DNA from 4 places in the Vibrio sp. B1FLJ16 genome. Region 4 is predicted to be linked to each of the others. Evidence: predicted binding sites of a transcription regulator. Region 4 holds the regulator's gene; each other region holds the start of a gene.
The links. The regulator PurR, encoded in region 4, represses purine synthesis genes. The targets are predictions, from matches to a motif close to TNANGNAAACGTTTNCNTNA.
Positions count from the first base shown of each region.

Region 1: a site for PurR is predicted at 1,775-1,794, ahead of KHN79_RS18020 (formate--tetrahydrofolate ligase). Genes of this name have one in related genera too.
Region 2: a site for PurR is predicted at 1,770-1,789, ahead of glyA (serine hydroxymethyltransferase). Genes of this name have one in related genera too.
Region 3: a site for PurR is predicted at 5,677-5,696, ahead of KHN79_RS03250 (NCS2 family permease). Genes of this name have one in related genera too.

Region 1 covers NZ_HG992750.1:892,717-900,532, reverse strand. The annotation lists gene KHN79_RS18030 (CreA family protein) at 1-200, shown strand, start outside; gene KHN79_RS18025 (inosine/guanosine kinase) at 320-1,624, shown strand; gene KHN79_RS18020 (formate--tetrahydrofolate ligase) at 1,859-3,607, shown strand; gene glgC (glucose-1-phosphate adenylyltransferase) at 3,970-5,184, shown strand; gene KHN79_RS18010 (glycosyl hydrolase family 18 protein) at 5,279-7,816, opposite strand, start outside.
Region 2 covers NZ_HG992749.1:757,448-765,263, forward strand. The annotation lists gene gmhB (D-glycero-beta-D-manno-heptose 1,7-bisphosphate 7-phosphatase) at 272-829, shown strand; gene KHN79_RS03425 (YitT family protein) at 897-1,499, opposite strand; gene glyA (serine hydroxymethyltransferase) at 1,845-3,095, shown strand; gene lipA (lipoyl synthase) at 3,472-4,437, opposite strand; gene lipB (lipoyl(octanoyl) transferase LipB) at 4,434-5,096, opposite strand; gene ybeD (DUF493 family protein YbeD) at 5,273-5,551, opposite strand; gene KHN79_RS03450 (serine hydrolase) at 5,691-6,869, opposite strand; gene KHN79_RS03455 (septal ring lytic transglycosylase RlpA family protein) at 6,963-7,766, opposite strand; gene rodA (rod shape-determining protein RodA) at 7,769-7,816, opposite strand, start outside.
Region 3 covers NZ_HG992749.1:717,045-724,860, forward strand. The annotation lists gene purL (phosphoribosylformylglycinamidine synthase) at 1-1,197, shown strand, start outside; gene KHN79_RS03235 (DUF3622 domain-containing protein) at 1,438-1,740, shown strand; gene KHN79_RS03240 (succinylglutamate desuccinylase/aspartoacylase family protein) at 1,817-2,884, opposite strand; gene KHN79_RS03245 (aminoacyl-histidine dipeptidase) at 3,228-4,700, opposite strand; gene KHN79_RS03250 (NCS2 family permease) at 5,718-7,007, shown strand; gene tet(34) (oxytetracycline resistance phosphoribosyltransferase domain-containing protein Tet(34)) at 7,278-7,742, shown strand.
Region 4 covers NZ_HG992749.1:1,979,338-1,987,153, reverse strand. The annotation lists gene glgA (glycogen synthase GlgA) at 1-732, shown strand, start outside; gene KHN79_RS09015 (alpha/beta hydrolase) at 856-1,659, shown strand; gene KHN79_RS09010 (DUF2007 domain-containing protein) at 1,684-2,004, opposite strand; gene KHN79_RS09005 (TVP38/TMEM64 family protein) at 2,001-2,696, opposite strand; gene KHN79_RS09000 (TfoX/Sxy family DNA transformation protein) at 2,837-3,430, opposite strand; cyclic di-GMP riboswitch class I at 3,547-3,636, opposite strand; gene purR (HTH-type transcriptional repressor PurR) at 3,909-4,913, opposite strand; gene torD (molecular chaperone TorD) at 5,351-5,998, opposite strand; gene torR (two-component system response regulator TorR) at 6,263-6,976, shown strand; gene elyC (envelope biogenesis factor ElyC) at 7,067-7,816, opposite strand, start outside.

The DNA.
Region 1 (7,816 bases), on a different replicon from region 4:
AGGTGGTTTTTAAGAAATCTAAAAGTATCTTTTTCAAGTCTATGAAAATCCGTCGTATCTTTGATCAGGACAATCAAACATTAATGTATCTCTCCTACTCAACTAAAGAGAGTTCAGGCAGCCATAAGCACAGTTTGTCAACAGTACCGCTGTGGGGAACCAAAGCTTACGTTGCACCAACGGAAGCGAAAGCCAACTAATTCTGCAGTATCGTTCAGCCCATCACGTGCACTGGTGGGCAATTTTATTTGCAACATATAATTCCATTTCATATTTTTGTGATACAATCCCGCTTCTTTTTTCTCACTCAAGAACAAGCATGAAGTTTCCTGGTCAGCGAAAATCTAAACACTACTTCCCAACGCACGCTCGAGATCCATTAGTTAACCAAATACGACAGACACCGAAGCTATATCGCCCGACGATTGTCGGTGTAGGTCAAACTATCGTAGATATCGAAGCCCGTGTAGATGATGCGTTTTTAGAAAAGCACAACTTAAGTAAAGGACACTCTCTCGTTCTTGAAGAGAGCAAAGCTGACGCCCTGTATGAAGAACTTGTCGAGCAAGGACTGATTACTCATCAATATCCCGGCGATACTATCGGTAATACGCTTCACAACTATTCTGTGCTTGCAGACAGCAAATCCGTACTGCTTGGCGTTATGTCAAAGAACATCCAAGTCGGGTCATTTGCTTATCGCTACCTTTGCCGCACTTCTTCCCGAATGAACCTGAACCACTTGCAAACGGTAGATGGCCCTATCGGCCGCTGTTATACCCTTATAACTCAGGATGGTGAACGTACTTTCGCGATAAACGAAGGTCACATGAACCAACTTTCGCCAGAAAGTATCCCTGAAGAAGTATTCAGTAAGGCATCGGCATTGGTCGTGTCTTCTTATTTGATGCGAGGCAAAGAAGAAGATCCGATGCCGCAAGCGGTACAAAGAGCGATTGAGTTTGCTAAGAAACACGAAGTACCAGTTGTGCTTACTCTGGGTACTAAATACGTGATTGAGGGTAATGCTGAGTGGTGGCAGGAATACATTCGCGAAAACGTGTCTGTCGTAGCCATGAATGAAGAAGAAGGCGCTGCACTTACGGGACTTTCTGATCCGCTTGCTGCCGCAGATAAAGCACTGGATTGGGTCGATCTTGTGTTATGTACAGCAGGTCCAAACGGTCTGTATATGGCTGCTTACACAGATGAAAAAGTAAAACGTGAAACAACTCACGACACGCTTGAAGGCTCAATTGATGAGTTCAATAAGTTTGAATTTAGCCGAGCGATGCGTAAAACAGATTGCGAAAACGCAGTAAAAGTATACTCCCATATAGGTCCGTACTTAGGCGGGCCGTTGAAAATTAAGAATACTAACGGCGCAGGTGATGCAGCCCTGTCTGCACTGTTGCACGATATGGCCGCTAACTCTTTCCACCAGAAAGAAGTACCAAACTCTGAAAAGCATGAAGTCCGTTGCTTAACTTACTCTTCTCTCTCACAAATTTGTAAGTACGCCAACCGAGTGAGCTATGAAGTATTAACCCAGCACTCCCCTCGTCTGTCTCGTGCGCTGCCTGAGCGGGAAGATAGCTTAGAAGAGACCTACTGGGATCGATAAAGACTGAGCGTTATAATCGAAAATATAAGTGGGTCACCGTTTGGTGGCCTTTTTGTTTTGATCTAGCACAGTACATGGTTGTTTTTGCTATTATCATACCCGCTAAATCGAATTAAGTTCTTTACAGATATTTTCTTCCCCGTATTATCCTTGCGCAAACGTTTACGCAACAGTTAGTAGCGCTTCACATAGGTTTATGTGAACACCACGTGTTAGTCACTTTTGGGAGTACCCATGCAGTCTGATATTGAAATTTGCCGAAACACCCCACTTTCCTCCATTGAGGCTATTGCAAGCAACGCTGGTCTAAAACCGCATGAATATGAGACTCACGGTAAACATAAAGCCAAAGTGTACCCGAGCTCTCTTAATCGACTGAAAGAAAACAAAGACGGAAAACTGGTATTAGTCACGGCCATCACACCTACCCCGCTTGGTGAAGGTAAAACCGTAACAACCATTGGCCTTGCTCAAGGACTCTCAAAACTGGATCAATCAGTCATGGCTTGTATCAGACAACCATCAATGGGACCGGTTTTCGGTATTAAGGGCGGTGCAGCCGGTGGTGGTTACTCTCAAGTTGCACCAATGGACGAACTTAACCTTCACTTAACCGGTGATATTCACGCGGTTACTGCAGCTCATAACCTCGCTTCAGCAGCACTTGATGCACGCCTTTATCATGAGCATCGTGAAGGTTATGACGCATTTGAAGCGCGCACGGGATTGAAAGCACTAAAAATCAATGCGAGCAGCATTACCTGGAAACGCGTGATGGATCATAACGACCGTGCTTTGAGAATGGTTAAAATTGGTTTAAATGAACCCGGTAAAAGCATCAATGGTAATCAGAGAGATGAAGGTTTCGATATCTCTGCCGCATCTGAACTGATGGCTATTATCGCTCTGGCCAAAGATCTAAAAGATTTACGAAAGCGAATCGGGCGTATTGTCGTTGCCTATGATCTTAATGAGCAACCCATTACGACGGAAGACCTGCAAGTTGCAGGTGCGATGGCGGTTACCCTAAAGGAGACGATTGCACCAACACTGATGCAGACTCTAGAAGGTGTACCGACGCTTATTCACGCTGGTCCTTTTGCCAACATTGCTCATGGAAACTCTTCCATCATCGCTGATGAGATTGCATTAAAACTATCTAGTTACACCGTAACTGAAGCGGGTTTTGGATCGGATATGGGTTTCGAGAAAGCGTGTAACATAAAAGCTGCTGCTGCAAACCGATCCCCCGACTGTGTGGTAATTGTCGCAACGCTTCGTGGTCTAAAAGCAAACTCAGGGCTTTATGATTTGCGTCCGGGAGCAGAAATACCGGACTCTATCTTTAACGCCGATGAATCTGCTTTAAAAGCCGGTTTTGAAAATCTGAATTGGCATATTAACAATGTTCATAAATATGGTATCCCTGCCGTTGTTGCTATCAACCAGTTCCCACAAGACTGTGAGCTTGAGCTGTTAGCACTAAAAGACTTAATTCACACCTATCACCCTGATGTTAAAGTTTCCGTGAGTAATGCTTTCGCCAAAGGTGGAGATGGCGCGCAAGAACTCGCACAATGTGTAGTTGATACTTGTCGCACTCCAACAACTTTCACCCCCCTTTATACGCAAGAACAAACACTTAAAGAAAAGTTAATGTCTGTATGTGAAGCGGGTTACGGAGCATCGAATGTGGAACTAAGTGATTTAGCCAGATCACAACTGAAACGATTCGAAGAACTAGGTTTTGATAACCTGGCAGTATGTGTTGCTAAAACGCCCCTCTCTATCACTACAGACTCTGCAATTAAAGGTGCCCCTGGCGGATTTTCAGTGCCTATTCGTGAACTGCGCTTATGTGCTGGTGCGGGGTTCGTTTATGCGCTATCCGGCAGCGTGATGACGATGCCGGGCTTACCTGACAAGCCTGCTTTTATGAATCTTGACTTGGACGATGAAGGCAACATTGTCGGACTTTCTTAACAAAGACTTTAGCTGCTAAGTAACGCAGGCTTGAAATAAAGAGAGCAGCACGCTCTCTTTATCTTGTTGTTTATTCATCACTTTACATTGTAAATCTTATCCATACCATACCGTCTCCAGTGCTGCATCAATTTGGTGCGCACTATAATACCCCTTCCCTAATGCAGTGCGTTAATAAGCCAAGTTTAAATAAATCCCTTTGATTTTTAAAAAATTATTCTATGGCTCGATTCTTGTACTACAGTTTTCAGTAGAACATAAACACATCAGCACATGACATTCTAAACATCGTTTGCTTAACACTAAAACTCCCCAGTTAAGCACTGTTTTGGGTCATGTATTAACAAGGGAAAGGGAACACTATGCAAGACGCACTCGCTGTAATTCTAGCTGGAGGTGTGGGCTCAAGACTTAGCCCATTGACTGATCACCGCGCTAAACCTGCAGTACCATTTGGTGGTAAATATCGCATTATCGATTTCACACTAACTAATTGTCTTAATTCAGGTTTACGTAAAATTCTGGTTCTGACTCAATATAAGTCTCACTCACTACAAAAACACCTCCGTGACGGTTGGTCTATCTTTAATCCCGAACTTGGTGAATACATCACCACTATCCCACCTCAAATGCGCAAAGGTGGTGCATGGTACGAAGGTACCGCAGACGCCATTTATCACAACTTATGGCTGTTGTCCCGAAATGATGCAAAGTATGTTGTCGTATTGTCTGGAGACCATATCTATCGCATGGACTATGCAGCAATGCTTGAAGAGCACAAAAAGAAAGGCGCTAAACTCACCGTTGCGTGTATGGATGTCCCTGTAGATGAAGCTACAGCGTTTGGTGTAATGGGTACTGCAGAAAATGGGCTGGTAAAATCCTTTGTAGAAAAGCCATCAAACCCGCCAACTTTGCCTGAAGACCCATCAAAAAGCCTTGCTTCAATGGGCATCTACATTTTTGATATGGACGTTCTTAAATCTGCGCTGCACGAAGACGCACAACAAGAGTCATCAAGTCACGATTTTGGTAAAGACATCATTCCTAAACTCATCGATACTGAGTCTGTGTACGCCTATAAGTTCTGTGGTAGCAAAGGCCGTGTAGACAAAGATTGTTACTGGCGAGATGTAGGTACAATTGACTCTTACTATGAAGCAAACATGGATTTACTTGAACCGCTTCCACCGATGAATTTGTACCAGTCAAACTGGTCGATTCGTACTTACGAGCCGCAATACCCACCAGCAAGAACGGTTTCATCAGCGACAGGTAATGAAGGTATCTTTATTAACTCCATAATTGCAAATGGAGTGATTAATTCGGGCGGTTCCGTCCACCATTCAATCATATTTTGTAATGTTCGTATTCATGACAGTGCAACTGTCGCAGACAGTATTATTTTCGATGGCGTAGAAGTTGGCGAAGGCTGTGAACTCGTAAACTGCATCGTCGACAAACACGTCCGTATTCCTCCCAATACTAAAATTGGCGTGAACAAAGTTGAAGATGCAAAACGCTTTCATGTGTCTGAAAAAGGTATCGTCGTTATTCCAGAAAGCTATGAATTCTAAGAAAGCTACGAATTCTAAATAGCTTTTTAAAATAGAATGAAAAAAGCGCACGATATAAATCGTGCGCTTTACGTTTTGATAGTACTAGTTAAGACTAGATGTTACATACGGTAGACCAGCTACCATCGCTTCCAGGTACTGAAGAAGTCCACCAGTTAGCCTGGTATACAACGCCGTTGTAGATAACTTTATCGCCTTGGTTTGCGTGGCTTGGGTTACCCGCCCAGTCAGTCTGAGGGAAATCAGGGTACTTTACCAATCCGGTAGCATCACAAGAACCTGGTTCTGTTGTACCACCATCACTTCCAGTGCCTGAAGTCAGCTCACCAATTGGTAGATCTGGTTGCTCAAACTTGAACGCAAACTCTTTACCACCTGAAATTACTGTGTAGTTTGCAGGACCAGAGATTGGTAGGTAGTAAACCATATCAAGCTCGTAAGTACCGCCTGCTGGTAGTTCTTTCCAAGCCGGTAGAGAGAAAGACACACGGTGCATTACACCATCCAAACCACCGATGTTGTCTGCTCGAGTATGACCAGATGAAATTACTGATAAGCCACCGCCAGACTGATCTTTCGCATTATCCGGAGCGGATACAGGAATATCAAACTGGAACTCTGTACCGCCAGGGATTGCTTGGCCAGTGTTGTTAGTAAAGGTAATTTTCGGGTTAATCGGGTAGTTTTGATCACCAACTTTAAAGCCACCAACACTCACTGAAATATCAACAGCTTCTGTCGGTATTGCACCAGTTGCAACCGTATTACCGTAAGGCGTTGCAGACTTAAACTTGTCGTAGATAGCTTTAGTCATGGTATTACCCATGTGATATTCACCGTTACCCGCGGCACAAGCTTGTTCAGTAGTATCGACTGTTGTACGGTTGCCATTTGCATCTAGGACGTAACAATTGTAGTCACCTGCCAGTTCCCAGAACATGATGCCACCGATTTCTTTGTCGATAACGTAGTCAGCTTTAACTTCAATTGACGCTTTATCTTCTGTAGACAGGAACACGCTCTTCTCTGCGTTCCACAACCAAGGTGCTACCGCAACATCATCATAATGACGCGTATATGTACCAACTAGTTGATCAGAAGAATCATTGACAGGATCTAGGCCGTACGCATCAGCATAAGAACCCCAGATACCATTTTCCAGGTTCTTCGCATGCCACATAGGGTTAGAACCCGCGCCCATCTCGTTACCAGCAGGGTCTAGATCGTGCCACATGTTGTCGATACCCATAGCACCATGACCACAGTTGTTGCTCTCACCTTCACCTGTACCTGCCGCACATTCAGCCTGGTTAGGTAACGCTGCTCGGCCCCATAAACCATTGTCGCCGCCTGTTACGCCTTGCCAGCCACGGGTGTAGTATGGAACACCGATGTTTATACGGCCTGCCGGCATAGAGCCGCGGAAGTAGTGGTAAGCCCAATCCGTGTTCAGGTAACCAATGCCGCCGTAAGCCGCTGTACCATATACGTTCCACTGAGCAAGCTCAGAGTCTTTACCAGTATCAAACAACGCAGCGTTGTGACCAACATGATCGTTCCACGCACCGTGCAAGTCGTAAGACATGATGTTTACGTAGTCCAGGTACTTAGTAACGTCGAATGTTTCCATACCGCGCAGCAAGTAGCCTGACGAAGGCGCTGCGATAGTCAGCATGTAGTGATTACCATCCTGAGCTGAAGCTGCATCAAGTTTTTCACGCAGTACTTTCATCAACTCCTGGTATGATGCCCATAGGTATTGACGACGTGGCTCCATGAAATCTGCATCGTACGGGTTACCCGCGCCAGCCATCGAAGTCGGGTATTCGTAGTCAATATCAAGACCATCGAACTTATATGTACGCATCATTTCTACAGCAGAAGCTGCAAACTTCTCAATGCCAGCATGGTTGATTGAACCATCAGCATTAGTTGTCATGGTGTAGAAACCACCATCTGCGACACGGTCGCCGTTGGCATCAAAGTGACCGCCAGTTTCAGCCCAACCACCGATAGAGATCAGCGTTTTAACATCGTGTTTCTGCTTGTAAGTTGCCAGCGCACCAAAATGGCCCTGGAAGCCTAATGCAGGATCGACTTCTACTCCAGGCCAAGTCTTACCTGTTGCAGGGTTGTTTGGATCATTTACATCGCCAACGTTAACCTTACCATCTGAACCGATGCTAACGAATGCGTAGTTGATGTGAGTTAACTGTTCCCAAGGGATATCTTTTACAAGGTAAGTAGCTTGCGGATCGTCACCACTACGCCAGCTTGTGAAGTAACCAATCACACGGCGTGGGTGATCAGCACCCATCTTCTCACGACCTTCTTCATCGTAAATCGTACAGTAAGGTACTTCTACACCGGAAGTTTGGTATAGACCGTCAGGGCGACAGTTAGCCGCAACATCGCCGCCATTTACAGTAAGAGTTACCAATGACGAGTCTGTCGTCGCACCAGCATCATCCGTTGCTTTCGCATAAACGGCCAAAGAGCCCGCCTGTGAAGGAGTCACATCTAAAGTGTATGGCGCGCTAGTTACTGTGCCAGCCAAGGCACCTGCTACATAAAAGTCAACTTTAGCCACCGTGCCGTCTGTATCTGCAGCATTGGCAGTCAGAGTAACACT
Region 2 (7,816 bases), 1.2 Mb from region 4:
TTGAGCTCTATCTCAATTTTCAGTTGATGCTATGGCTTAAGAAGGTTGAAGTCAATAGATATTTTTACGTCTAGACGTCTAAACGTTTCTGGGAGCGGATATACCAATACAAACGTTAATGACGGGTTTTAGGTTACACGTGCTTCAGCCCCCGATTTTAAACGTTTCATGGCTGATAAACGTGTACTTGGGGAGGAATGTCAAGCTAAATAGATAGTGTTGAAGCTTATAAGGTATGTAATAATCTGCTTAAACCCGAGTTAACAGAGATATACGTTTTGGCAAACCAGCTGTTTTTATCGATCGTGATGGCGTGATTAACGTTGATCACGGTTACGTTCATGATGAACATGATTTTGATTATATTGACGGTGTGTTTGAAGCGACGAAAGCGCTGAAAGATCAGGGGTACTTATTGGTACTTGTGACTAACCAGGCCGGTATCGCACGTGGTAAATACACTGAAGAGCGTTTTTTGTCTCTGACTCAGTGGATGGACTGGAACTTCGTCGACCACGGTGTTGAGTTTGATGGTTTCTATTACTGTCCACATCACCCTGAGCATGGTATTGGTGAATACAAACAAGATTGCGATTGCCGTAAGCCAAAACCGGGTATGTTCATTTCTGCTCGTGACTTCCTGAAAATTGACATGGAAAATTCCGTGATGATTGGCGATAAAGCGGAAGACATGATGGCAGCAGAAGCGGCTGGCGTAGGAACAAAGATTCTGGTTCGTACTGGCAAGCCAGTTACAGAGCAGGGTGAAGCGCTTGCTACTGTGGTGTTGGACAGCATTGCTGATGTGCCAGCCTATTTAAAGAAATAACATCGCACAAATATTCTAAAGGGAAGCACTTGCTTCCCTTTTTTGTATTCAATTTTAGCTAATGAAGCTATGACCCATATCTGACTGAGTAACGATGAGGCTTGTGATTCATCGCGAGTACCAAGTTCAGTGCGAACGCGCCTAACGCAGACAGGGCAATGATCCAAGGAGAAACGAAGAACATCGACGCCAATACAATAACGACATCGATCGCCATCTGACTCTTGCCGACGGAAATTCCGAATTTATCCTGGATGAACAAGCACAGTACATTAAAGCCACCCAGGCTAGAGCGGTGACGGAACAAGATAAGCATACCTAACCCCATCAACAGCCCACCTGAAACCGCACAATAGATTTCATTTACTGATTCTAATGAGATCAGTAAATAAAGGTGATCGGCGATAATTGAAACCAAAGCACCAGAAATAACACTATTGATTGCAAAATGACGACCGAAGCGTTTCCAGGCTAGCAGATAAAAAGGACAGTTAATCAAAAAGTACAGCACACCAAAGGTAAAAGGTGTAAATTGGCTGATAAGCAATGCCAATCCAGTTGTACCTCCCGTGAGGAGTTGAGCGGATTGGAGAAAGAAAACGCCCTGAGCAACCAAAAAGGTTCCCGTGAGAATTGCTATCCAGTCTTCTTTTAGTGAGTGTTTTTCCATCAAGGTTGCAGTCATCGGTGAGAATTAAGGCGGGCATCATAGTAAAAAGATGATCTTTTCGGTAGCTAGAGGCTTAAAATTACGGTAAACCTATGTAATTGTTGTTTTACAGGGTGTAAAGCACAAATTTGACAGTAATAAGTAGCGTTTGATTGGTTGTAACATCGATATGATATTTATTAATTGTCATCATGAAGAAACTGCATGAGAAAAACTTTAATTTTCTCTTTATGAGCTAGATCAAATTATGTAGAATGCGCGCCATTAGGGTGACGAAAACGTTTGCGCTCGGTCAAAAACAGTTTTTTTGCTAATTTCAGTACTAATCTGAGTCAGGAGATACAGATGCTTAAGCGTGATATGAACATCGCAGATTACGATGCGGAACTGTTCGCAGCTATCCAGGAAGAAACTCTTCGCCAGGAAGAGCACATTGAACTTATCGCTTCTGAAAACTACACAAGCCCACGTGTAATGGAAGCTCAAGGTTCTCAGCTAACGAACAAATACGCTGAAGGCTACCCAGGCAAGCGTTACTACGGCGGTTGTGAATACGTAGATAAAGCGGAACAACTAGCTATCGATCGTGCATGCAAGCTATTCGGTTGTGAGTACGCGAACGTACAGCCTCACTCAGGTTCTCAGGCAAACAGTGCAGTTTACATGGCGCTGCTAAACCCTGGTGACACAGTTCTGGGCATGAGCCTGGCTCACGGTGGTCACCTGACTCACGGTTCTCCGGTAAACTTCTCTGGTAAGCACTACAACGTTATCCCTTACGGTATTGATGAAGCGGGTCAGATCAACTACGACGAGATGGAAGCACTTGCGCTTGAGCACAAGCCTAAGATGATCATCGGTGGTTTCTCTGCTTACTCTCAAATCGTTGACTGGAAACGCATGCGTGAAATCGCAGACAAAGTAGGCGCTTACTTGTTTGTTGATATGGCACACGTAGCGGGCCTTATCGCTGCGGGCGTTTACCCAACACCGGTACCACACGCTCACGTAGTAACGACAACGACGCACAAAACACTGGCAGGTCCACGTGGTGGTCTGATCCTGTCTAACGCTGGCGAAGACATGTACAAAAAGCTGAACTCAGCAGTTTTCCCTGGCGGTCAAGGTGGTCCTCTGATGCACGTTATCGCTGGTAAAGCAGTAGCGTTCAAAGAAGCAATGGAACCTGAATTTAAAGAATACCAGGCTCGCGTAGTTCAAAATGCGAAAGCAATGGTTGGTCAGTTCCAGGAGCGCGGTTACAAAATCGTTTCTAACGGCACAGAAAACCACCTGTTCCTAGTTGATCTGATCGACAAGAACATCACTGGTAAAGAAGCTGACGCAGCACTAGGTGCAGCGAACATCACAGTAAACAAAAACTCAGTGCCAAATGACCCACGCAGCCCATTCGTAACGTCTGGTATCCGTGTTGGTACTCCAGCGATCACTCGTCGTGGTTTCACTGAAGAGAACGCTAAAGAGCTGGCGAATTGGATGTGTGACGTGCTTGATAACATCGACAACCAAGAAGTTATCGAAGCGACAAAACAGAAAGTTCTAGATATCTGTAAGCGTCTGCCTGTTTACGCATAATTGTTCTGCCTGATTCGCTCTATTTCTGCGTCAAAGGTGCTCATTTACAGTTGTAAACTGCGCGCCTTTTCCTTGAACTAGAAACGAATCAGTTTGAAAATACCAAAGGTCCTCAATTGAGGGCCTTTTTATTTTTCTGGCGTTTGGATTGAGTTTGTTATTCCGACGAGCCTAGGCGAGATCAGGAATCTTGTTACGGCACACTCTTTTACTCAAAGTCTCACCCAAAGTCATCAGTACTCTGAAAACAGATTCTGAATCACGCTCGTTCCTCGCTGTTCAGAATGACGGTGGTAGAATGGCTTTTTATCATCATTTATCAGATACAAAAAAGGTTGGCGAAGTGCCAACCTTTCAGTAATTGAGAACCAATTGGTTATTTGATCTCGATACCCTGTGCCTGCATGTCGGCGTGGTATGAAGAGCGGACAAATGGGCCACACGCTGCGTGTGTAAAGCCAAGCTCCAGAGCGATCTCTTTCAGCTCGTCAAACTCTGATGGCGGAACGTAACGTTCTACTGGCAGGTGGTGACGGCTTGGTGCCAGGTACTGACCAAGTGTCAGCATAGTCACGCCATGTTCGCGAAGATCTTTCAGAACTTCAACGATCTCTTCCTTTGTCTCGCCAAGACCCATCATCAGGCCTGATTTAGTCGGTACGTCTGGGTGCTGCTCTTTGAATTTCTTCAGTAGTTGCAGAGACCACTTGTAGTTCGCACCCGGACGAGCTTTACGGTAAAGACGCGGCGCAGTTTCCAGGTTGTGGTTGAACACATCTGGCGGGTTATCTTTCATCAGATCCAATGCAACGTCCATACGACCACGGAAGTCAGGAACCAGAGTTTCAATCTTGATGTCAGGGTTCAGCGCACGGATCTCGCGGTTACAGTCAGCGAAGTGCTGTGCACCGCCATCACGTAGATCATCACGGTCTACTGAGGTGATTACCACATACTTCAGCTTCATATCTGCGATAGTTTTCGCTAGTTTTTGCGGCTCTTCTGCTTCAGGAGGCAGAGGACGGCCATGAGCAACATCACAGAAAGGACAACGACGGGTACAGATTGCGCCCAGGATCATAAAGGTAGCAGTACCGTGGTTAAAACATTCCGCTAGGTTAGGGCAAGAGGCTTCTTCACATACAGAGTGAAGCTTGTTCTTACGCATTGCTGCTTTGATATCTTGAATTCGCTGGCTGTCGGCTGGTAGCTTGATCTTCATCCAATCAGGCTTACGCAGGACTTCTTTCTGCTCTGTAGGCATGTTCTTTACAGGAATCAATGCCATTTTGTCGGCGTCACGATATTTAACGCCTTTTTCCATCTGGATTGGTTTGCTCATGCTTTATTACCTTGAGAAGGTGCTTCTGTGCTGAATTCTACTTGCTCGTAGCCGAGCAAAGTAACGAGTTCTTGTATTAGTTGTTTTTCTACGGTTTCTACTTCGTCAGGTCCGTTAAACTGGCTAACCTGAACCATTTCCATACCTTCATAGCCGCAAGGGTTGATACGCAGAAATGGTGTTAAATCCATATTTACGTTCAGGGCGAGACCATGAAAGGAGCATCCTTTACGAATGCGCAGACCGAGAGAGCATATTTTCTTGCCATCGACATAAACGCCCGGAGCGTCTGGTTGAGCTGCAGAGTCAATATTGTATGCTTTTAGCGTGTTGATCACGAGGTTCTCGATGTTAGTAACGAGATCTCGTACTCCTAATTTTTTTCGACGCAAGTTGATCAGGAAGTAAGCTACCAGCTGGCCCGGGCCATGATAAGTTACCTGACCACCACGATCACTTTGCACGACAGGAATATCACCAGTGTTGATAAGGTGCTCGGCTTTACCTGCCTGACCTTGAGTAAATACCGGGTTATGCTCTACTAACCAAACTTCATCAAGAGTATCTTCTGTACGCTGATCCGTGAACTCATGCATTGCCTTCCATACGGGCTCATAGTCCTGGCGGCCGAGTCGTCTGACAACAAGTTGGTGTTGCATCGCAGTTCCTGTCGCTATTATATAAAGTGTTTGGATTATAAACTGGATAATCCTTCTACTCTACCGTTGAGTAACAGTTTTTTAACTCAGTAGAATAGGGTGGTTTATTATCTTGTTGATAAATAAAAAGAAAGCAGCCGAAGCTGCTCTCAAAAAAAATTTAAATTATCAAATAATTACAGAACCATACGGACGATTTCGATTTCGCCTAGTTCTTTGTAAAGGACTTCAACCTGTTCAATTGACGTCGCAGTAATATTGATAGACACCGAGTGATAGTTGCCCTTCGCACTTGGTTTTACTGTTGGGCTGTAGTCACCTGGTGCATGGCGCTGAATAACTTCAAGAACAAGTTCTGGAAGCTCAGGCTTTGCATGACCCATTACCTTGTAAGTAAAAGAACAAGGGAACTCAAGCAGGTCTTTCAATTTAGCATCAGAGTTGATGTTTAGCATATCGGTAACTCCAGTTGATATTCATTGCGGTGCGAAATAGTACAGTCAAATTAAAGCGAACTCAAGGCGTGGATTATGGACCTAAAAAGCCGCCATAGTTGGCGGCTTTAAGAATCAGTTTGTTAATCTATAGAGAGTCTTAAAAGAAGCTCTTAACTAACAACACGATGTAGTCCCACATACGGCTGAACAGGCTGCCTTGTTCTACTGTTTCTAGCGCCATTAGCGGATACTCAGCAATATCTTCACCGTCGATCTGATAGTATAGCTTACCGACTACATCACCTTTATTAATTGGGGCTTGCAGCTCTTTTTCAAGTACGAAGCTGGCTTTTAGGTTCTTCGCTTCCCCACGAGGCAGTGTTACGTAAGTATCTTTATCCAGACCCAGCGCAACCGAGTCCTGGTTGCCCATCCAGATTTTTTCCTCAACGAATGTTTCGCCCGCTTTGTGCGGAGCAACGGTTTCGAAGAAGCGGAAGCCGTAGCTCAGTAGCTTTTTACTTTCTGATTTACGTGCGTTTGCATCTTTGGTACCCATTACCACAGCAACCAGACGCATTTGGCCTTCTGTTGCCGAACTTACAAGGCTGTAACCTGCGTTACTTGTATGGCCTGTTTTGATGCCGTCAACGTTCATGCTCTTATCCCATAGCAAGCCGTTACGGTTGTATTGAGTAATGCCGTTGTAAGTGTACTTTTTCTCAGCGTATACACGGTACTCATCTGGTACATCGCGAATCAGTGCTTTACCCAGCAGAGCCATGTCATATGGAGTTGAGTACAGATCAGAGTTATCTAAACCATGAACGTTAGCAAAGTGTGAGTTAGTCATACCCAGGGTATCTGCCCATGCATTCATCAGGTCGACAAACGCATCTTCCGAGCCAGCAATATGCTCTGCCATTGCGACACAGGCATCGTTACCAGACTGGATGATGATGCCGCGATTCAGGTCTTTTACTTTGACTGTCGTCCCCACTTCAATAAACATTTTTGAAGAGTCTGGGAAGTTTTTCGCCCAAGCGTTCTTGCTGATGGTTACATCATCTTCTTCTGTAATGTTACCACGTGCCAGCTCTTGTCCAATGACGTAGCTGGTCATCATTTTGGTCAGACTAGCAGGAGACAATTTTGTGTTCATCTCTTTCTCTGCCAGTACCTTACCTGAATGGTAATCCATCAGGACGTAGCCTTTTGCAGCAATTTGTGGCGCATCGGGTACCACGATAGGTGAAGCTAGAGCAGGTTGAGCGAGGGTTGCTGAAAGCGCAACCGATGAGACGAGAATAGATTTCACAAACTTATTTTTATTCATGGTAATTCAAATTTTTGGGTTTAACTGCGGACATCTTATCAGAATCCCAGATGATATTCAGAGGGGATTCATTCAGAAATCCATGAACCTACGTCATTTGGCAGTGTTGTGTTTTTTAATAAATGCAGACGGGTAGCCGAGCAACTTTACTTTATCCAGTGTGGCTTGCGTCAGGGCATAGTCAGTAAATGGACCTAACAGCAAACGGTACGATTCTTTCGTATTTTCAAGGAAAGTTTTCGTATCCAGCTTTTGACCAAGTTCTGCTCCTAAAGTTCGGGTGTTATTCTCATTTTTTGAAGAAGCGACCTGAATAACGTATTTAGGATGAACGTCTAGTGACTGTACATCGGTTGGTTTATCAACACTGATGACTTCAATTTGGACGTTCGCTGTACCTGTTTTTACCACATCCAATTTATGTGCTGCGGCGTAGCTAAGATCAATTATACGGCCTTCGTGGAACGGACCACGGTCGTTTACGCGTACCACCGTCGTTTTACCATTGTCGGTATTGGTGACTTTCACATAGCTAGGAAGAGGTAGTGTCTTGTGAGCCGCCGTCATCGAGTACATGTCGTAGATTTCACCATTTGAGGTCAAATGCCCCTGAAACTTTTTACCGTACCAGGAGGCGAGACCTTGCTGCGTAAAGCCATTAGCGTTACGTACAATCTGGTAGTCTTTACCTCGCAGGTGATAATCCCTGTTTCCACCTAAGCTGTATGGCTCATATCTTGGGTGGGCATCTTCTATGTGATCGACTGAAAGTGGTGTATCCGGTGCGACATCGGATACGAGTTCATAGCGGCCATCCTGTTTTTTCTGACTGGTTGATGAACAGCCAGCCAAGATAATCGCAGAAAAAACTAAGGAATATAAAGCGCGTTTTTGCATGTCTAGGTCGCCTTCGAGAATGCTTTTCTGTGCGTATGAATCGACATCAA
Region 3 (7,816 bases), 1.3 Mb from region 4:
GCATTCGCTGGTCACTGTGGTGTGAAAGCGAACATCGAAGGTCTGGGTGAAGATGCGCTAGCAGTTCTATTTAACGAAGAACTAGGTGCGGTTGTTCAGGTTAAGAACGACGATATGGATTCAGTTCTATCTACGCTAGCGGTAAACGGCTTAGAAGCATGTTCACATGTCATTGGCTCTGTTGAAGCTTCAGACGATTTCGTGATCACTTCAGGTGATGTAGTTGTGCTTAAGCGCTCACGTACCGAACTACGTGTTATCTGGGCTGAAACTACGCATAAAATGCAGGCGCTACGTGATAACCCTGCATGTGCAGACCAAGAATTTGAAGCGAAGAAAGACAACACTGACCCTGGTCTGAATGTATCTCTAAGCTATGACGTCAACGAAGATATCGCAGCCCCTTACATTGTGAAAGGCGCGAAACCCAAGATGGCGATTCTGCGTGAGCAAGGTGTCAACTCTCACGTTGAAATGGCCGCAGCGTTTGACCGCGCTGGCTTTGAAGCAACTGATATCCACATGAGCGATATTCTGACAGGCCAAGCGGTACTTGATGAATACCAAGGTCTGGTAGCATGTGGTGGTTTCTCTTACGGTGACGTCCTAGGCGCAGGCGAAGGTTGGGCGAAATCTATCCTGTTTAACGCACAAGCACGTGAGCAGTTCCAGGCATTCTTCAACCGTGAAGAGACGTTTTCTCTAGGTGTGTGTAACGGCTGTCAGATGTTGTCGAACCTGAAAGAGCTTATTCCGGGTGCAGACTTGTGGCCACGTTTTGTTCGCAACGAATCAGAGCGTTTTGAAGCACGCTTTAGCTTAGTTGAAGTACAGAAGTCTGATTCTGTGTTCTTCGATGGCATGGCTGGCTCTCGCATGCCAATCGCGGTTTCTCACGGTGAAGGTCGTGTAGAAGTCCGTGACGGTGAGCACCTAAACGCGATTGAAGCGTCAGGTACTGTAGCGTTACGTTACGTTGATAATAACGGTAACCCAACGCAACAATACCCGAACAACCCGAATGGTTCGCCAAATGCGATTACCGGTCTGACAACTGAAGATGGCCGTGTAACCATCATGATGCCTCACCCAGAGCGTGTATTCCGTACGGTTGCAAACTCTTGGTCACCAGAAGGCTGGGGTGAAAACGGTGCCTGGATGCGTATGTTCCAGAACGCTCGTAAGAATATCGGTTAATTCTCTAACCCCGAGAAACTTCAATTTTCTCTAAAGCTTGAATTTTCTCTAAAACAAAGCGCAGATCGAAAGGTCTGCGCTTTTTTTGTTTCTAACGAAAATTCTCAATTACAGAGAAAAAAATCGCGCAAAGACGAATCAATTATGGTCTAATACCGCGCTTACCAAGGGATGGTGGTTATATCGTTGAAGTAATCAAAGTGACCGAGTCCCTTAATAATCCCTTAGGAAATGAATTAAATGTCAAAAAATCCAAAATTTGCTATCCGCGTAACGGAAAAGCGTAACGGCTGGAGTGCAGAGATCACTCGCCAAGTCACTTCTCGCAAGACTGTTGTCTCTAAGCGTGAAACAGGCTTTGATAGCGAAGAGAAAGCACAAGCTTGGGCAGAGCAAGAGTTAGCTGGCTTTGTACAAAACCAAGTGATTCGTAATGAGCGTAAAGCTGTACAGCGTCAGGAGCGCGAAGCAGAGCAACTTGCTGCTAAAGTTCGTAAAGAAGAAGCCCGTAAAGCTCGCGATGTTGAAGCTGACGAAGAGTAAGACTTCTTTTTAACATCAGTGATGTAAAAAGCCCTGAAGTCTACTTCAGGGCTTTGTTGTTTTAGATTGTAAGTTTTTACTGAACGTCGAGCGGAATTTGCCCGGTAGTGATCTGGTCGACATCAAACTCATTGAGTTCTTCAATATAGCTCTCGACCGCTTGTCCTACCTCACTGTCCCCTTGCTTAAAGTAGGCAAGGTGGAAAATAGCGTCACCTTCATTCACCAGTGGTAGTGTTTGCTGACCAATTACTAGGCCACTTTTAGGTGCTTTAAGTTCAATTTCTGCATGGCCGAGCGGGGAGCTGATGTAAGCAAGAGTCTCTCCTTGCTCAACGTTGTCTCCAAGGTTCACTACAGTACGCAAAATCCCGTTACCCGGAGCACGAACCCAGCTGGTCGATTTGGCAATAACAGGCTCCGGCAGTTTTTTACGACTCGCGCGTAGCATGCCGATGGCTTGCATTACGCGTCTGATGCCCATTACACCTGCGCTGATAGAGAGTGGATCAAAACGTAATGCTTCACCCGCTTCGTAAGTGAGAACCGGAATATCGCATTTCTCCGCTTCACTGCGTAAAGAACCATCACGTAACGCGGAATCAATAATCACCGGCGTAGCGAAGGCTTTGGCAATACGCAGTGTTTCCGGGTTGCTCAGGTTGGCGCGGATCTGCGGAAGATTAGTACGATGGATAGCACCGGTGTGCAAGTCCAATATATAGTTACTACGCTTGGCGATATTGTTAAAGAACCCGTGTGCCATACGAGAGGCCAAAGCGCCTTTTTCACTGCCAGGAAAACAGCGGTTGAGGTCACGGCGATCCGGCAGGTAGCGTGATTTATGGATAAAACCAAACACATTGACTATTGGTACGGCGATAACGGTACCTTTCAATTTTGATGGATCTAATTGGTTTATGATCTGACGAACGATCTCAACACCATTGAGTTCATCACCGTGGATTGCTGCATTGACCATCAGCACCGGTCCATCAAATTTTCCGTGGATGATCTCTACAGGTATCGACAAAGGCGAGTGGGTGTACAGTTGTGCGGCTTCGAACTCGATCTCCAGCCGCTGTCCTGGCTGTATTTGATGTCCAAGCAGTTCAAATACTTTACTTCTTTTACTTCTGACCATAAACCATCTCTGTCAAATAGGTTATCGACAATGTAACAATCACGTCATAATCACACCAATCATTCTGATTAAGGATGCGACAAATATTTTTAATTAAGGCGACCTGTCGACTACAAAAACTAATAGGTAAAAAATTTTCTTTAAATATGACTTTATTTATCAGCCTTGTATATAGCAGCCCCTGTAGGTGTTCGATTAAATCTGATTAAGACAACGATCTGGCTCTTGAAAGAATAATGAGACGTTGAGAAAGAAACTTCTGCTTTTCCGATAGTTAATTAGCGCGCAACAAAAAAGGGTGCCTAGACACCCTTTTCTATTACGAATTTAATCAATCAAATCGTTATGCTTTTTCAGGAATAGCTTCCAGAAGCGCGACCATTTGATCCCAGAACAGCTGAACAGTATCTATTTTCACTTTCTCGTCAGGAGAGTGAGGGAATTTAATCGTTGGGCCGAAAGAAACCATGTCCATAGTAGGATAAGGTTCTTTAAACAGACCACACTCAAGACCTGCGTGGATAACCATGATGTTTGGTTTATGACCGTAGATGCCTTCGTACATATCACGGAAGATGGCCATGATCTCTGAATCTGCATCTGGCTTCCAGCCCGGGTAGGCACCAGAGAACTCAATGTTCGCACCTGCTAGTTCGGCAACAGAATGCAGCATGCTCTCAACCTGACTACGACCAGAATCAATAAGCGAACGAATCAAACACAATACGGTCACTTTGCTCTCTTCTGTAGTGATCACACCAACGTTCAGAGAGGTTTCCACTACGCCCTCGATTTCGTCACTCATGCGCATTACGCCGTTTGGACAGGCATTAAGAGCTGCGATAAAGCGTTGCTGGTCGGCTGCAGCGAAAGCTTGAGCATTTGTTGCAACTTCTTCGTTAAATGTGACGATATCGGTTTCAACTTTACCTAGTTCAGCTTTCAGTAGTTCAGTGTAATAAGCAAACAGTTCAGCTAACTTACCCTGATTTTCTGCAGGAAGCGCTACAGTAACAAACGCTTCACGAGGAATTGCGTTACGCAAGCTGCCACCACGGAACTCTACCAAACGGAGATCCAGTTCACGTGCGTGGCCAGCCAGGAAACGACCAAGTAATTTGTTGGCATTACCACGACCGGTATGGATATCGCAGCCAGAGTGGCCACCTTTCAGACCTTTCAAAGTCAGTTGACGGGTAACGAAACCAGCAGGGATTGCATCACGGGTGATATCGAATGTCATTGCGCCATCAATACCGCCGGCACAACCCATGTACACTTCGCCTTCTTGCTCCGAGTCGGTGTTCAGCAGGATGTCACCTTCTAGCCAACCTTCTTGTAGTCCGAATGCGCCGGTCATGCCTGCTTCTTCATCAATGGTCAGTAGGACCTCAATTGGGCCATGTTTGATCTCAGTAGAGGCAAGCACTGCCAGACAAGATGCCATGCCAATGCCGTTATCAGCACCAAGTGTGGTGCCTTTTGCTGTTACCCATTCACCATCGATGTAAGGCTGGATTGGATCTTTAGTAAAGTCGTGGTCAGTGTCTTCGTTCTTTTGCGGCACCATATCAATGTGCGCTTGAAGAACGACGCCCTTTTTGTTTTCCATACCCGGCGTCGCTGGCTTTTTGATAAATACGTTGCCAGTCTCGTCTCGGCGAACATCAAGACCTTGTTCTGTTGCCCAATTAATGATGTATTGCGCCAGGGCCTCTTCATGCTTTGACGGGTGCGGGATAGAACAAATCTTATCGAAAAAACGCCAAAGTGGAGTAGGTGATAAGGTACTGATTTCAGAATGGAATTCAGACACGGAAAGCTCCTTGTTATCTAGATTGCCAAATATCTTATGTAAAAATTACGCGTGTTTAGCAGAAAATGCTAATGATACTCGGTTTTAATTGGCTCAAGGATACCACTTGGAGAAGGAGACGAGTAGTCGTCGGTCACAGGTTTTCTCTGTGTTGTCACAGTTTATAAATGGTGGAGAAAACAGAAGTGCGCCGATGTCATACTCATCTACCTTGAGTCTGGTTTGTTGTTATTTATAAAAGTGTAATTAAATTACCTTCATGGCTTAATAAATGAGTATTGGGGAAATATTTGTGATTCATGTCACTAAATGGTTGTAATTAAATTTCTTGGTGGTATATTTATGACCATCTTCAGAGAGAAGATAAATGCTCAAAGGATGAGTCCGTTTCATCGCCTCCAGGGAACCGAGAAATCAACGACTGATTTATATGATAGAGAAGGTGATAGTTATGAAAGGTTTACCAAGTACAATGTTCTGGAATAGCAAGTCTGTTTATACCGGTAGCTTTGTATACCCAACAAGCTTTGGCTACTAACTAAGTCAACGCATGTGACTCGAACAGTTTGTTCACCCCTATAAATTGGAATTTTTTTTCAGTAATAGTGCTGACATGATTCGCCGCCACTCAATTTGAGTGGCGTTTTTTTATGCCTTTGTCTGGCTGTTGACTAAAATACCGCCGCTAAATGTCCATTCCAATATCACTCCCTTAACAATACCCATCTGTTGCTCATTTACATCTTAATTACCGCTGATAATTCGGGATTTTCGTTTGGAAGTTTATTACATTGTTCAGTTAGTACTCATTAGAACGTTTACTCTTTTTTGTCGCTAGCTACTGTTTCTTAAGACTTAAACGTACTGAGCATAAAAATGCTAGCAGACGGGTTTCATATCCTGCAAAAAAATCCGCTTAGAGTTAAAATTCTGTCTGGAATTTGTTATTTGATAACTTTATAATTCAGCCAATCGATTACGCAACCGTTTACTTTTTACCTTTAACAGGATTCGATCATGCTCGAAAGGCTATTTAAACTCAGTGAAAATGGCACCAATGTGCGCACTGAGATCATCGCAGGTATTACCACCTTCCTTACCATGGCTTACATCATTTTTGTAAACCCAGCTATTCTATCTGACACTGGTATGGATCGTGGTGCTATTTTTGTCGCTACCTGTCTTGCTGCAGCGATAGGCTGTTTCATTATGGGTCTTGTTGCGAACTACCCGATTGCACAGGCTCCGGGTATGGGGCTTAACGCCTTTTTCACCTATTCTGTCGTTTTAGGCATGGGCTATACATGGCAGGTAGCATTAGCAGCAGTGTTTGTTTCTGGTGTGCTATTCATTTTATTGAGTATTTTCAAGATTCGTGAATGGATCATCAACTCAATCCCTCACTCGTTGCGCACGGGCATCTCGGCTGGTATTGGTCTTTTCCTTGCATTTATCGCACTGAAAAACGCTGGTATCGTTGTTGATAACCCAGCAACACTCGTTTCATTGGGCCACATCACTTCACTTTCAGCGGTATTAGCTTCAATTGGCTTTTTCCTGACTATTGCTCTTGTTCATCGTGGAGTAAAAGGTGCGGTGATGATCGCTATCTTGGCGGTAACAGCTTTAGGCTTGGCTTTTGGTGACGTTCAGTGGGGCGGTGTTATGTCAACGCCACCAAGCATTGCACCAACATTCCTGCAGTTAGATTTCTCAGGTTTATTTGAAGTGGGCATGATTTCAGTCGTGTTTGCTTTCCTGTTTGTTGACTTGTTCGATACGGCAGGCACACTGGTTGGTGTATCTCAGAAAGCAGGCCTCACCGACGAAAACGGCAATATCCCGCGTCTGAACAAAGCACTGCTTGCTGACTCAACTGCAACGTCAGTAGGTGCTCTTTTAGGTACTTCAAATACAACATCTTACATTGAAAGTGTTTCTGGTGTTGCTGCTGGTGGCCGTACAGGTTTGACGGCTGTTGTTGTCGGCGTGCTGTTCATTCTGGCTCTATTCTTCTCTCCACTGGCAGGTATGATTCCTGCGTATGCAACATCTGGTGCTCTGTTCTATGTCGCAATACTAATGCTTTCTGGTCTTGTCAGCATCGACTGGCGCGACCTGACTGAAGCGTCTCCAGTGGTTGTTACCTGTTTGGTTATGCCGTTAACTTTCTCAATTGCAGAAGGTATTACACTAGGCTTTATTTCTTATGCTGCGATCAAACTGTTTAGTGGTAAAGGTCGTGATGTTTCGCTGAGTGTATGGGTAATGGCCGCGATCTTCATCGTGAAATACCTTGTAGGTTAAGATACTCTCTCGAAAAGCCAGTGCGGATTTTTATTCGCACTGGCTTTTTATTTTTACGTTATTCACTGAAATCGATTTTTCTGCGCCATATGTGAAGAATTTTGATATCGCCATTGGTATTAATAGAGGGTTTCGGTAGAATAATCGTTTGCGCAGTTTTAACCCCGCCTCTCACTGAGTATGAGAGTTTAGTGAAAATGAAATATGTTGCTTACTAACTGTTTCACTGAATATTGGGGATGCATATTTTCAAATTATTAGGTTATTACAATGAGTAAAAAATTCATTATCACTTGGGATGCGATGCAGACTTACTGCCGTGAACTGGCCGAGAAACAAATGCCAGCTGAGCAATGGAAAGGGATCTGGGCAGTAAGCCGTGGCGGCTTGGTTCCTGGTGCTATCTTAGCTCGTGAACTAGGTATCCGTTACGTTGATACTATCTGTATCTCAAGCTACGATCACGATCATCAGCGCGATATGACTGTAGTGAAAGCACCAGAAGGTGATGGCGAAGGTTTCCTGATCGTTGAAGACCTGGTAGACAGTGGCGACACTGCGCGTAAAATACGTGAAATGTATCCTAAAGCTAAAATGATTGCAGTATGTGCTAAGCCATCTGGTAAAGAGCTTCTTGATGATTACGTTGTTGATATTGAGCAAGATACGTGGATTGAGCAGCCTTGGGATATGTCTATCCAGTATGTCGAGCCGGTAAACCGCAAGCAAAAGTAATGACATTCTAAGAATATTGAGAAATGCCCCTGTCTAGGGGCATTTTTTTTATTATCATTGTAGTTATTGCAATT
Region 4 (7,816 bases):
TTGGTTGGAATACTCAACGGCTGCGATTACTCAGCTTGGAACCCCGAAACCGATACTTATTTGCCAGTCAACTATCAGGCAAATGAGCAAAGCATGGTAGAAGGGAAAAAGGCGTGTAAGAAAGCCCTGCAAAAACGTCTGAATTTGGAGCAAAAAGAGTGTGCACTGTTTGGTATGGTTTGTCGCCTTACTATGCAAAAAGGGGTTCACTACTTATTACCTGCTTTACAGGATTTCCTTAAGCATGACGTGCAGTTGGTTTTGGTCGGAACCGGCGATCCTTCTCTTGCTGCACAGTTAGAAGACGTTGCCGCTCAGTTTTCTGACAAGTTTGTCTTCGTCGAGGCGTACGATAACGAACTGGCACATTTAGTCGAGGCCGGATCTGACTTCTTCTTAATGCCTTCAGAATTTGAGCCGTGCGGTTTAAACCAAATCTATAGTATGGCGTATGGTACCTTGCCGATTGTCCGAGGCGTTGGCGGCCTTAAAGACAGTGTTAATGACTATGATGCAGACCCAACGGATGCAACTGGATTTGTGTTCTATGAACCAACTCCTCAGGCTCTGTTGTTAATAATGCTACGCGCTCTGCTTCTTTACGCCCAAGATAACGATGAAGTAAAACGCGTCCAGTTACATGCGATGCAAAAAGATTTTTGTTGGAGAAAAGCCGGTGAAGAGTATCTGAAGCTTTATCATTCCGCTTTAAAACTCGTTTTCCCGCACTGACGCGTTCAGAGTTGCCTAAAATTGTAACAAAAGGCACCTTAACTGGTGCCTTCATTATCTTGAGTCCACCGTTTGTGGTAGGATTGCTCTTCGCATTAAATAACATTATTTTTATTGTGGAATATGCCTAAGTCACTACTTTTTCATAAAACCTACTTACACCCCACCAGTAATGAGTGGGTTGTTTTCGTGCATGGTGCTGGTGGCAGTTCTTCCATTTGGTTTAAGCAGATTAAAGCGTATAAACAACACTTTAATTTGCTGCTGATTGATCTGAGAGGGCACGGAAAGTCAAATCAGTTATTGAAAGAGCTTATTACGAGTCGTTACACCTTTACTGAAGTTACGCAGGACATATTAAAAGTATTGGATCACCTGAAAATCCAATCAGCGCATTTTGTTGGTATGTCACTAGGGACCATTATCGTTCGAAACTTGGCCGAATTGGCTGCGGAACGCGTGAATTCAATGGTTTTGGGGGGGGCAGTTACCCGGCTGAACACACGGTCACAAATTCTCGTAACGCTGGGTAATTTCGGTAAACATATTTTACCTTATATGTGGATGTATAAGCTCTTCGCGTACATCGTCATGCCACAACGTAATCAACGTGAATCGCGTTTGCTGTTTGTTCGCGAAGCCAAAAAGCTTTGTCAGAAGGAGTTTAAGCGCTGGTACACTTTAGCGTCAGATGTGAATCCCTTAATGCGATATTTTAAAGACAGAGAGTTACCAATTCCGACACTCTATTTAATGGGAGACAGGGATTATATGTTCATTCAACCCGTTAAAGAGATGGTCGCGGCACACAAGCTTAGCGTACTGCGTGAAATCCCGAACTGCGGCCATGTTTGTAACGTAGAGCGTCCTGAAGACTTCAATCAGCATTCGATTGAGTTTATTAAGCAGCAGTGCTTAATAGCTTAATATTCCAATTTGTTTTAGAGCAGCCTAATGCTCATCTATTTGATGACCACATCGCCAACACGCTCCAAATTGCCCCTCATTCATTTCTGAGCACACTGAGCAGCGCCAATCCTGGTAAGTATTTGGCTGAGCCTGCATCTGGTAAGCATCAACAATAACCGAAGCTTTCATCTGTTGTTCAGGCGCGAACAACCATATGTAGGGATCGGTTTCATCACTGAACGGCAGCTCACCTTTTAAACCAAAAAGTCCTTCACCGCGAACTTCGCACTGTATTTGCTCAGTTTTAAGTAAGCCGCAAACGATATGCGCCTCTGCAGGGTTTTTGGCAATAAATATTTTCATTGAAGATGTCCGTTTTGCTCAGTTTGATTGGGTCTTAGTTTATTCATCACCCATCTGGCAATAATAGGAAACAAGCCCAGTAAAGCAAATGATGCTAAAACTCCGGGAGATACGATACCGGAAAGGCTATCTATTGTGGCCAACTGTGTACCGGCGTTCAGGTATACAGCAGTGCCCGGGAGCATACCGACTTGGCTTGTTAGATAAAATCGACTCACTGACATCGGAGTCAGTCCCATCAACAAATTAATCAGGAAAAACGGGAAGACAGGAATTAAGCGTAATGAAAGCAGGTAGAATGCGCCGTCTTTTTCTACGCCGTTATTGATCGCAGAAAGTTTATTTTCGAACTTGGTTTGAACCCAATCTCTTAATAGGTAGCGACTACTAAGGAAAGCAAGGGTAGCGCCTATGGTGCTCGCAAATGAGACTAACATTAAGCTGGTCCAAAAACCGAATAGTGCGGCTCCCAGTAAGGTCACCACAGCAGCGCCGGGGATTGAAAACGCAGTAATTAAAACGTAAATCAGGAAATAGAGGGTCGCGGCAAACAGGAAATTTTGCTCGATATACGCGTTTAGCGCTTCTTGTTGAGCTTTGGCGTTCTCTAAAGTGAGGTATTGGCTAAAACTTGCAGCCAGTACAATGATCGTTAACAGTAGGATTAACCCAAAAATCAGTTTCTTATTCATATTTTACTCCAGAAGGGTTACCTTTTCCCAACTCATAACGGATACAGTAGGTATAGACAGCTTGAGGCAGAAAAAAATTTCAAAAAAAAACCGCAGACGAAGCTGCGGTTTTAGAAGTTTAAGGAAATTTAGCTGAATACTTATCTCGAAAGAGCGTTTTTCAACTCTTCTCGTCTAGATTGAGGTACGACGCTCCAATGAGTGCCGTTTATTGCGCCTTCTAAGGCCCAGAGCAGTTCAATGCTAACCTTTGCTGAGTGAGAGTCACGTATCGCTTTATAAGCGCTTAGTGCACCTTCTTCTTCAAGCTGTTCTACTGATTCAATACCAGCTTTTTTTAGCATTCGCTCTGTAGCGAGCCTTAAGTTAGGCAGATCTTTCAATCTGTCTGGCTTGCTAGTTGCTTGTTGTTTTTTTTCTAATTTAGCTTGTTCTAATGACTGCTTCGCCACTTCGACTAAGCGCTCACTTGATTCCCATAAGTCGTTGGAAATCGCGTAGTACTTAGTAACTACCGGAAACCCACGCTTTTTATAAACGTACGGTTTTAGTCCTTGTGTCTCGAAGTTAGATGAAGTCTGTTGGTCTGCTCGTATATGAAGTTGATCATTTACAACAAGTGCAAACATCGTTTCATCTGCGAAAAGCCCGAAGCCACCAAACATAGAGCGCGACTTGATCGTGCCAAGTGGCTCAAATAGCTTCATAGAATCTTTGAGTATCGGTTTATCCATGATGTGTTATCTCGGTGTAATTAATATTACGCCACCAAAAGTCAGGTCCGAGAGAATAGCAAATACATACAAGAATAATGTCATTAAAGGGTAAACTCATTATATGCATATTTGCCATCGGCAACCCCGCTACCTTTCATTCTATCAAATGGTTAAGGCCGGAAGCTTTGCGTCCCACCCTTTCGGATGGTTTGCCCTGTGCGTGACCATATGAGGATACTTGTTATCTTGAATTAACATCACGTTTTAGCGATCAAAATGTGATTTTCCTTCAAAAAATTGCAAGGTATTTATGGGTGCTTGTTCATATGTAAAAGATGTGATTATGCATGAGCTAGTTACTGTGTGATATGGATTGTAATTATATAAAACAGTGCTTTACTAATGTTATTTTTACGGTATGGGACTACGATAAAGAGACTAAAAATTTAATTTATCTGGATAAAAATAAGCGCTCATTAAGAGCGCTTATGGAGAGTTAGTTAAGTTTCTTTACCGTATTTCGGACGACCAACTCTGGTTGCATTTCAAAAATGCGTTTTTCGTGGTCTTTATCTTTAATACGTTCTAGTAGAATTTCGAACGCATTTTTACCAACACGACGTTTAGGTTGGTGAATCGTCGTCAATGGCGGAGAGAAGTATTCTGCCAACTCAATGTTGTCATAACCAATTACGGAAATATCGTCAGGGATCTTGATGCCGTTTTGCTGTAAGCGACTCATAAGGCCTAATGCCATCGTATCGTTAAAGCAGAAAACCGCTGTTGGGCGTTTTTCCATTGCCGTAATTTTATCCGCAACCAAAACAGCAGTGTCACACTCGAAATTCCCTTCAAGAATCCAGTCTTCATTCACAGGAATGTTTGCTTCTGCCATTGCTCGGCGGAAGCCGACTATACGCTCTTTACAGGCTAACTTATCAAAATGGCCGCTTAGGCAAGCAATATCAGTATGACCGTTTTCGATCAGATATTTGGTTGCGATGTAACCGCCTTCTTCTGAGTTATCCATGATTTTGTCGGCTTGTGAACTTTCCGGACCCCAGTCCATGACAACTTTTGGAATGTTAGAGTGGCGGTCGAGCATCTCATTTAGCTCTTCCGTTAAGTCAGAACACATGACTAAGATCCCATCAACGCGTTTTTCCGCAAGCATACGAATGTAATCGCGTTGCTTTTCGTAGATACCACCGGTATTACATAAGATCAGTGTGTAACCTTGACGGTAACAGTAGCTCTCAACACCATCAATGACTTCAGAGAAGAACAGGTTAGTCGATTGCGTTACCAACATACCAATAGTACGAGTTGAGTTACATTTCAGACTGCGAGCAACCGCACTTGGTGCATAGTTAAGCTCATCAACTGCTTTCATAACTTTTTCTTGCGTTGCTTCTGCAACAAAACGCGTCTTATTGATAACGTGTGAAACTGTGGTGGTTGAAACGCCGGCTAATCGAGCAACGTCTTTTATAGTGGCCATAAATGGTGTCCTGTATCGAGCTACTTAATATACCATTGAAGATAAACCGTTCTGCCTAATCCCTTTCGCAAACTCAGTGCAATAATCGCTTGCACACAGAGTTCGCATAGCGTTGGTTTCTCCTGAAACAGTAAAAGGTTTGTAGCGATATAATAGGCTGAGGCTGCCGATTTTCCTAAATTGAGCGAAATAGCGAACTTCAACCTGTAAAGAAAACACAAAAACCGCTATTATTTCAGCGGTTTACATGAAAATCATATTTAATCGTTTGCGTTCACATTTTAGCTCTATATGGACGAGCTCGCAATAATAACAGCAATAATTTTGCGTATTTCAAGTCACATTTTGATGGCTAAAAAAGTTAGTGTTTTCAATCAGGTTAACGCAAGAGAAAATCCGCAAACCTGGTGTGAGAATTTTCTGAAAAAAGACAATGCCTATTCACCAGTAAGATAAGTACTGTCTAGTTTGCAAAATGCAACGAGTAATTGTGCAACGCTGGCATAGAAACCAAACTCATCTAATTGATGACACTTTGCAGAGAATTGAGGCAACCAAGACATGAGTTGATGCTCAATGAAATGGTTCTGCTGAACAAAGGCTTCTTCCATATGCTTTTCCTGCTCGTACTCGTTGGAGCGAATGATCATGTTGCCCAAAAAATCGAGTTCTACGGCTAGGTGATCAGCAGGTTCGTTAAGTTTGTCATCGACTTGTACACCAAAATCTGCCATCAACTTTGCCATTTCTTCCGCTGGCTTATCGTTTAGTAAACCAGATTTACCGATATACATAGAAGCATAGGGCAGAGCACCGTACTTTTCTGTTTTAAGAAACAATTCACAAAAGTCAGCTGCTAATTCAAGCTGAGCGTCTTCACGGTCTTGCAGCCGGTTTAGTGCATCGACGAGGTTATTAACCGCGAGTTTCAGAGACTCGTTTTCACCTAAGCCAGCTAAAAAACTACGAATTTCTACACTGTGGTAAGCCTCTAGATCTTTGTCGGTCAGCTCTTTGGCGAACAAGCTAGAAAACCACCAGTAAATTTCGGCACGTTTTTCATTAAAAGCTTTCACTTCTTGCATTTCAGGCTCCTGAATTATGCTTTATGTTTTGCATCAGAATATAAATAACGAATGTCCTTTAAGTGTAATCAAATAAAATGAACAGCAGTAACTATAATTATGAAGTTTTATAAGGAAATATGTCTGTTTATTAACAGTGTCCGGTAAGCTTGTTTTGAGTCAACAAAATCGTTAAATATTGCTTTTTCGTGTGTCTGTGACTAGAAATGTTAATAGTTATGAATAGAATAAAACTCTGATAATAAATGACGGAAAGTGGTGTAAATGAGCTATCACGTATTAGTCGTAGAGGATGATATTGTAACTCGAAGTAAGTTAGCGGGTTATTTCCAAAGTGAAGGTTATACTGTGAGCGAAGCAGAAAGCGGCGCAGAGATGCGGGAAGTACTGCAAGCGGAAAAAGTAGACCTTATCATGCTGGATATTAACCTGCCGGGCGAAGATGGCCTGATGCTTACGCGTGAATTACGCAGCCAATCGGATATTGGTATTATATTAGTCACAGGACGCACGGATAGCATTGATAAAATTGTTGGCCTGGAAATGGGGGCAGACGATTATGTCACCAAGCCTTTTGAACTCAGGGAATTACTAGTTCGAGTAAAAAATCTGTTATGGCGTATATCGATTGCGCGTGACGGGTCGAGTAAAGCCGCTAGCGAAGCAAACGAGCAACATATTGTACGTTTTGGCGAGTGGACATTTGATATTCAACGCCGTGCGCTCAGCCGAAATGGTGAACCTGTCAAATTAACGAAAGCGGAATATGAGCTGCTGGTTGCTCTATCTTCACACCCGAACAAAGTATTAAGTCGCGAACGTATTTTGAATATGATCAGTCATCGTGTTGATGCGCCTAATGACCGTACTATCGATGTTCTGATTCGACGAATGCGCGCTAAAATGGAGTTTGATCCGAAGAACCCGCAAATTTTTGTGACGGTTCATGGTGAAGGTTATATGTTCGCTGGTGATTAAAACACAGAAGATGAGAATTTAAAAAGGAGAGCATTCGCTCTCCTTTTTGGTACTGGTAAGCTGCCGAATGTAATGCAGCCAGTACGATTGCTATTTAGGCTCAACCATAGGCGTATCAGCGACAGTATCACGCATGCGTTGCCAGATACTGCCGAGATACTCATGCCAGAAAACTTCGGTTTGCTCTAAGTAGCGAGCTTTAGGCGAGTATTTATCCCAGGACTGGGTGATTTCCTCACTCGCTAAGAAGTTAGTCGGTGCTGGGATTGGCTTAATTCCCGCGGCATGAAACTCATACAATGAACGGCTCATGTGGCTAGCCGAGGTCACCAGGACAATATTCTTCTGCTGAACAAACGCCGCAGCTTGACGAGCTTCCTCCCAGGTATCTTTTGCGTCTTCCAATAAAATAATATCGGATTTTGCAACGCCGATAGCGAGAGCGACGTTCGCCATCATTCGGGCATGACTGGTTTCAGAACCACCCGCATAGCCGGATAGAATTAACTTTGCACCGGGATACATACGTAAAATGCGAATGCCTTCGGTTAAACGCATCAGGGCTGCGCGACTTAACTGAGACGTCGGTGGAATCTCGTCGTCGACGATATGGCCATTACCCAGAACCATAACGTAGTCGATAGTGCCGGACACTGGCAAAAATGCTTTGTGCTCACGTTCTAGAGGCATAAGAAGCTTGGTTGAGACAGGTTGGAACGCAACACAGAAAATTCCGACAAAAGAAAATAAAACAACGAAGCAGCCAGTTTTACGTTTGGTAGTAAAACTAATGAGGACAAGGCCCAATAAGCCTATCAGCAACAGTGCTGGTAGGGGCAT